DNA from 2 places in the Bradyrhizobium sp. 197 genome. Region 2 is predicted to be linked to the other one. Evidence: riboswitches for the same ligand, from Rfam matches in the RefSeq annotation. Region 2 holds a riboswitch; the other holds the start of a gene.
The links. A riboswitch is a leader RNA that binds a small molecule or an ion and turns the genes downstream of it on or off. The one in region 2 is predicted to bind cobalamin.
Positions count from the first base shown of each region.

Region 1: it holds a riboswitch for cobalamin, as region 2 does, so the genes downstream of both, metE (5-methyltetrahydropteroyltriglutamate--homocysteine S-methyltransferase) here and IVB27_RS19255 (energy-coupling factor ABC transporter permease) in region 2, are expected to answer to the same signal.

Region 1 covers NZ_JADPJJ010000087.1:39,034-42,430, forward strand. The annotation lists gene metE (5-methyltetrahydropteroyltriglutamate--homocysteine S-methyltransferase) at 1-1,198, opposite strand, end outside; cobalamin riboswitch at 1,299-1,497, opposite strand; gene IVB27_RS20225 (hypothetical protein) at 1,853-2,119, shown strand; gene IVB27_RS20230 (4Fe-4S binding protein) at 2,141-2,344, opposite strand; gene IVB27_RS20235 (EAL domain-containing response regulator) at 2,949-3,397, opposite strand, start outside.
Region 2 covers NZ_JADPJJ010000079.1:95,613-99,009, reverse strand. The annotation lists gene IVB27_RS19265 (cobyrinic acid a,c-diamide synthase CobB) at 1-535, shown strand, start outside; gene cobA (uroporphyrinogen-III C-methyltransferase) at 532-1,263, shown strand; cobalamin riboswitch at 1,309-1,528, shown strand; gene IVB27_RS19255 (energy-coupling factor ABC transporter permease) at 1,566-2,243, shown strand; gene cobF (precorrin-6A synthase (deacetylating)) at 2,290-3,039, shown strand; gene cobT (nicotinate-nucleotide--dimethylbenzimidazole phosphoribosyltransferase) at 3,055-3,397, shown strand, end outside.

The DNA of each region.
Region 1 (3,397 bases), on a different contig from region 2:
TTTCGCGGGTGACGGCTGCCTCCTCCGAAAGCGCAAGTTCATCGGCCACCTCGGCAGCATGGCCGGCCAGCGCTTTGCCCAATATCGAAAGTTCCTTGATCTTCTGAACTGAGAACGCCAGCCATGTCTTCAGATTGGGATCGAGATCGGTCTCTAGCTCAATGTCGATCGGAACATGAAGCAGCGAGCAGGAAGGAGCAATCTGAACACGGTGCCTGCCCAATTTTTGGACCATAGGAGCAAGTTGGTCGAGCAGCGCCGGAAGATTGGAGCGCCACACGTTCCGACCATCAACGACGCCTAGTGAGACCACGAGATCTCTACGGGTTGTGGCGACAATTGCGTCCAACTGGTCAGGTGCCCGAACCAGATCCACATGAAGCCCGGCAACGGGCAAGGCCAAGGTTGTTTCAAGATTGTCGCCGATAGCCCCGAAATATGTGGCCAGCATTATTTTAAGGGCCGGCACAACCTTTGCGAAATGAGCATAGGCCCAGCGGACAGCCGCCCGCGATGCTTCGTCGACGTCCATCACTAGGCATGGCTCGTCCAGCTGAACCCATTCAGCACCGCGCGAGGATAGTTCGCGGAGAACATCGACATAGACTGGGAGGAGCCGATCGAGCAGCGACAGCGGATTGAATGCGGGATTTGCGCTTTTGCCAAGCTTCAGGAAAGTGACTGGGCCAACTAGGACGGGGCGCGTTTGGTAGCCGAGGCTTTTTGCCTCCTCATATTCCTCGATCGGCTTTCGAGAGGAATACTTAAAGATCTGATCCCGGTGAAATTCCGGCACCATGTAGTGGTAGTTGGTATCGAACCACTTCGTCATTTCCTGAGCGGCTACGCCAGGCCCATGCTGAGCGTGACCACCGTCCTGAGCGCCACGCGCCATGGTGAAGTAGGTCTTGAGCGACACAGGACCTTCGGTCCAGCCGTAGACGTCGGGAATGGCGCCAACCATTAGGCTGGTATCGAGCACATGGTCGTAAAACGAGAAGTCATTCGAAGGAATGACGGTCGCACCGCGGGATTTCTGCCGTGCCCAATTAGCGGCACGAAGTCCACTCCCCGCCTCGAGGAGCTCGGCTTCGCTGGAGTTTCCCGCCCAGTAGCTCTCGAGCGCGACTTTGAGTTCGCGTCGTGGGCCGATGCGTGACGTCCCCAGTGTGGCAACGGGAAGCGAAAGAAAAGACATAGCTCAGACCCCATGATTGGGGCAAAGGCCATGGCGGACGCATGCAGCGAATATCGCGTGAGCGACAGCTGCTTGGCGCACACCGGGACACCCCGCCCGTGGACGATATATTGTCGAGGCAGGTCTCCTGGCTCGCGGGTCGTCGCTGCTGTCCGGCCTTCCCGAAGCCGCATGGCTTCAGTGACTTCGTTGGACAGCGGCTCGCCGCTTACAGTTGCGGGGGCAGCGCCGGCATTGCACCGGCTTCCCTCTTAGCTCCGGATCAAACGAATCCGAAGACCACGACGGCTGGCATTAGGCGCACGAGGATCGATCCGTCAACCTACTAAGTGTCGCCGCGATATTGCCCAAGCGATTGCGAGCTGTACCAGCTAGGGCACAACGGTCTTACTCCCGGCCTGGTAAAAACGCCTAGATCTGTGGAGCCTCCGCTTGTGAATGCGTCCGTCTGCTCGCGTTGGCTCATCCGAGTACGCCAAGCGGGTGTTGATCCTGTTACGACCCTAGCTCCATGCACTCGTGCATCGTGACCGTGGGCAAGCGGATGCCCAGCTTCTCGTACGTCTTCAGGATCTCCGGACCGATCTCGTCGCGCGTGGAGACCGTCTCTTCGGCTTCGAAGCGACGTAGCTTTAGATATCCTGCAAGCTGATCTTGGGATATTCGACGCCCGTCCACCTCGCCTCGGCTCGTCAGCCAACGACGATAAGCCTCAACGCGACGACCTGGAGCATCGAGGCGGCCTTGTCATTATTCGAGACAAATTTGACGGTCTCCTCTGACAGAGCCCTTCGAGGGTTTCTCGGAGTCGATCAGCGCCTTAAGCTCATAACGATGTTGATCGACCTCGATGCGCCGCACGCGGAAGGCGGCCTCCACAAGCTTGACATCTACTCCTTCGTGCGCGAAATCGAGCGGTGAAGCCTTCTGGACGCGGGCTGCTTATGTTGTCTTAGACGGGACACAGGTGTCAGACACCGGACAGACCACAGCGCATTGCGGCGTGTCGGAATGGCCCTCGCACTCCGTACACTTTTTTGCATCGATAACGTAAATGTCGCGCTTGAGGCTGATCGCCGCGTTGGGACACTCGAACTCACATGCCCCACAAACGGTACATTGCGAAGCGACGATCTTGTAAGCCATGCCTTCCGACTCCTTAGGCGAGCGATGCCATTGGCGATCCCTTTCAAATGCCGTGCCAAGGACAGGCGCGCTCAATGATGGGCAACTTGCCCAATGGTGCTGTGCGGGGTCTGAGACCATGTTGCATCTGCGACAGCATGGGCCGCTTCAATATCAAGCCGTGCGAGCCCTCGGGCCCCTACTCCGATAGCCAGTCGCGACTCGACTGCTGCGAGCTTCCGTCGGTTTGTCTGGCATGGCAACGCGGGGCCAAGCGACGCTCGACGATTCCCGAAACCGGCGGCGCGAGTAGAAGCCGCGAGCCGACGCACGTCTACGCCGGATGTCGGCAAACCTCCGGTCACACGCCCTGACCGGAGATTTTGTCCAAGCCGCGCTCACGCCTGCAACGTTAACTCCGCGGATTGACTCGCTGGAGGCTTGCTACAATAACCTTCGGCATCGCTTCGGAGGGAAATGAAGCTCGGCCGGGAGAAGCGATACTGGGTTTGCAAAGTGGCCGATTTAATTGCTGTCAACCGCATGCCTGGTGCCGAGTAGGCATGGCCGCGCGGGCCAGCGCTGGTACGCTTTGCCTGGCTGTGCTCAGTCACTCCTCATGCAACTATTTTGGACGAAGTGGAACAGGGCTGAAAGATGACTGTGCAAATTGCTTCAGCGGCATGGCCTTTCCGAACAGATGGCCCTGCGCAAGGTTGAAGCCGAGTTCGGTCACAGCGATCAGGTCGGCGTGGCTCTCCACGCCTGCGGCGACGGTGCGCACACTGTACTCTTTGGCTAGATCGACGATATGGCGGCACACCGTTCGCTTCAGGGGCCCATTTCCGCAACCGGCGACGTACTGCCGGTCCACTTTTAATTTCATGAACGGGAATTTTTCGAGCCCCATCAGCTGCGGCCAATTGGCGCCGATATTGTCGATTGCAAGGCCAATGTTGTGAAAGCGAACCTCACGCGCGACCTCGATCAGGAGATCTAGGTTCTGGATCGCTTCCTCGCTCTCGATTTCGATCGTCAAGCCGCCGAAAGCGGGGTGCGACGGCATGCGCTGAC
Region 2 (3,397 bases):
TCCGCATATGCTGGAAGCGTGGCGCGCGGCGGGTGCGGAGATATCGACATTCTCGCCGCTGGCTGACGAAGGTCCTGATCCGGGCGCCGATGTGTGCTGGCTGCCCGGCGGTTATCCCGAGCTCCAAGCCGGGAAGATCGCGGCCAATGCGCGCTTCCGCAGCGGATTACGCGCCTTCGCAGCGACGCGGCCGGTGCACGGCGAATGCGGAGGCTATATGGTGCTGGGTACCGCTTTGACCGACGCCGACGGTATCCGCCACGAGATGACGGGCTTGCTCGGCCTGGAGACGAGCTTTGCCAAACGCCGCATGCATCTGGGCTATCGCTTGGCCGAACTCACAGCGCCGATGCCGGGTCATCAGGCGGGTGCACGCCTGCGTGGCCATGAATTCCACTATTCGACGATCCTCGCGCAGCCCGACACGCCGCTGGCGGTCGTGCACGACGCGACAGGTGCGGTCATCACCGAGACCGGCTCGCGGCGGGGACAAGCCACCGGCACGTTCTTTCATCTGATCGCGGAGGACCGGTGAGCGGTTTTGTCTCCTTCGTCTCCGCCGGCCCCGGCGATCCCGAGCTCCTCACGCTCAAGGGTGCCGCGCGGCTGCGCGAGGCCGACGTCGTGCTCTATGATGATCTTGCTTCGGGCGCGATCCTCGATCTGGCCCGTCCCGGCGCCAATCTCGTCGCGGTGGGAAAGCGGGCAAGGCGGCCCTCGACCAAGCAGCACCACGTTAACCGCCTCCTGGTCGACTACGCCGCAACCGGTGTGCGCGTAGTTCGCCTGAAGTCGGGCGATGCCGGTATCTTTGGCCGGCTCGAGGAGGAGCTCGAGACGCTGCGCGATGCGGGCATCGGCTATGAGATCATTCCGGGCGTCACCACGGCCTGCGTCGCTGCGGCCCAGGCCGGGATTCCCCTGACCCGGCGCCATACCTCGCGCCGGGTGCAGTTCATCACCGGCGCGGACGTCACGGGCGAGCTGCCGCCAGACCTCAACTGGGCGGCGCTGGCCGATCCGGAGGCGACGACCGTGGTCTATATGGGCCGCCGCACGTTTCCGGCGCTTGTCGCAAAATTGATCGAGCATGGGCTCTCCCCAACCGCGCCGGCCTTGTTCGCCGAATCCCTCGGCCGTCCCGATGAACGATTGGTCCGCACCACCATTTCGGAGCTTGCCGAGCAGCTTGCCCGGGGCGGGGCGGCCTCCACGGCGGCCGTGATCCTGTTCGGCGCGCTGGCGGGGGATTATCCGTCATGACGGCCTCGGCCGCCCTTCGCCCCTTGACGCCCGGCTTGCGAAAGGGGCACACAGGAGACGCATGGTGCTCGACGCGGCGCAAAGCGCCGGAGCATAATCGGGAATGGGGATGGGCGGACCCAGTTGCGGCGCCCAAAACCCCAGCCGCCCCCGCGACTGTAAGCGGTGAGGGACTTCGATCAGCCACTGGGCCGCAAGGTTCGGGAAGGCCGGAGACTCCCAGTGAACCGCGAGCCAGGAGACCGGCCCTGCACGTTTTTAGGCCAAGGCCGTCGGGTGTGACGGCAAGAAGGATCTGAGCCATGCATATCGAACCCGGACTAGTCTCGGACGCCAAGCTCGTGTTGAGCTACGCAACCGGCATCGCCGTCGGCGGCGTTGCGTTGAAGCTCGCGGTCGAGACCGTGCGCGAGCAGGGTATCACGTCGTTCGCGGCGCGCACGCTCGCCACCACGGGCCTCGTGTTCGTCTTCTTCGAGATCCTGCCGCACTTCCCGGTCGGCGTGTCCGAAGTGCACTTCATCCTCGGCTCGACCCTGTTCCTGCTGTTCGGTGCTGCGCCAGCGGCCTTCGGCCTCGCGTTCGGCCTGCTGTTCCAGGGCATCTTCTTCGAGCCGCCCGACCTGCCGCAATATGGCATGAACGTCACCACGCTCCTGGTGCCGCTGTTCGCGATCCAGGCGATCGCCACGCGGATCATTTCGCGCAACACCGCCTATGTCGATCTGAAGTACCGCCAGGCACTGGCGCTTTCGACGACGTATCAGTTCGGCGTCATCGCCTGGGTGGCGTTCTGGGCGCTCTATGGCTCCGGCTTCGGCGCGACCAACCTCGCCAACATCGCGACGTTCGCGGCGTCCTACGCGCTGGTCATCGTGATCGAGCCGCTCGCCGATCTCGGCGTGCTGGCGCTGGCAAAGTCGTTGCGCGGCGTCACCGCGCCCGGCCTCGTCACCCCGCGTTTGCATAGCGCGGCCTGAGAGACAAGCGAATGGGCGGCTGTCATGGTCGCCCTTCGCAGCCTCGATGTTCACGCTCTCCCTGATAGGCATCGGTCCCGGCAATCCCGAGCAGCTGACGCGCGCCGCGATCGCTGCGATCAACGCGGCCGATCTCGTCCTGATCCCCCGCAAGGGGACCGCAAAATCCGATCTCGCCGATCTCAGGCGGACGATCTGCGCGGATGTGCTCACCAGCGACACGACGCGCATCGCCGAGTTCGATCTTCCCGTGCGCGATGCGGCTGAAGCGGACTACCGCAAGGGCGTGGACGATTGGCACGATGCCGTGGCCGAGACCTGGTCGCAGGCCATCGCAGATCATCTCGAAGCTGACGGCAAGGTCGCGCTGCTGATCTGGGGCGATCCATCGCTTTATGATTCTTCGCTGCGCATTGCGCGGCGGCTCAATCCCTTGCCTGAGATCGAGGTCGTGCCCGGCATCACCTCGATCCAGGCGCTGTGCGCGGCGCATGCGCTACCGCTCAATGATATCGGCGAGCCATTCCTGGTGACGACGGGCCGCCGCTTGCGCGATGGCGGCTGGCCGCAAGGTGTCGATACCGTGGTGGTGATGCTCGACGGCGGCACGGCGTTCCAGTCGCTCGATCCGGAAGGGCTTCACATCTGGTGGGGCGCCTATCTCGGCATGCCGGATCAGGTCATCATGTCCGGCGTGCTGGCCGAGATCGGCCCGCGTATCGTCGCCGTGCGGCAAGAGGCGCGCGAGCGGCATGGCTGGATCATGGACAGTTACATCCTCAAGCGCAGGCCGTAAGGCAAGCGAGGCAACATGCTCCCCGAATGGGTCTACCAACAGTGCCCCGATATTTCGGCAGTCCATCGCGAGGCGGCGGTCGCGCGGCAGGCGCAATTGACGAAACCGGCCGGCGCGCTCGGACGGCTCGAGCAGCTCGCGATCGAGCTTGCGGGCCTGCAAGCAACTGAGCAGCCGCGCGCGGCGCGGGTGCCGATCATCATCTTCGCCGGCGATCACGGCATTGTCGCGCAGGGCGTCTCGGCCTATCCGCAACAAGTGACCATCGCGATGCTGGCGAATTTTGCCTCCGGCGGCGCCGCGATCTCGGTGCTTGCGCGTGAACTGGGATCAAACCTGGAGGTCGTCGACGCCGGCA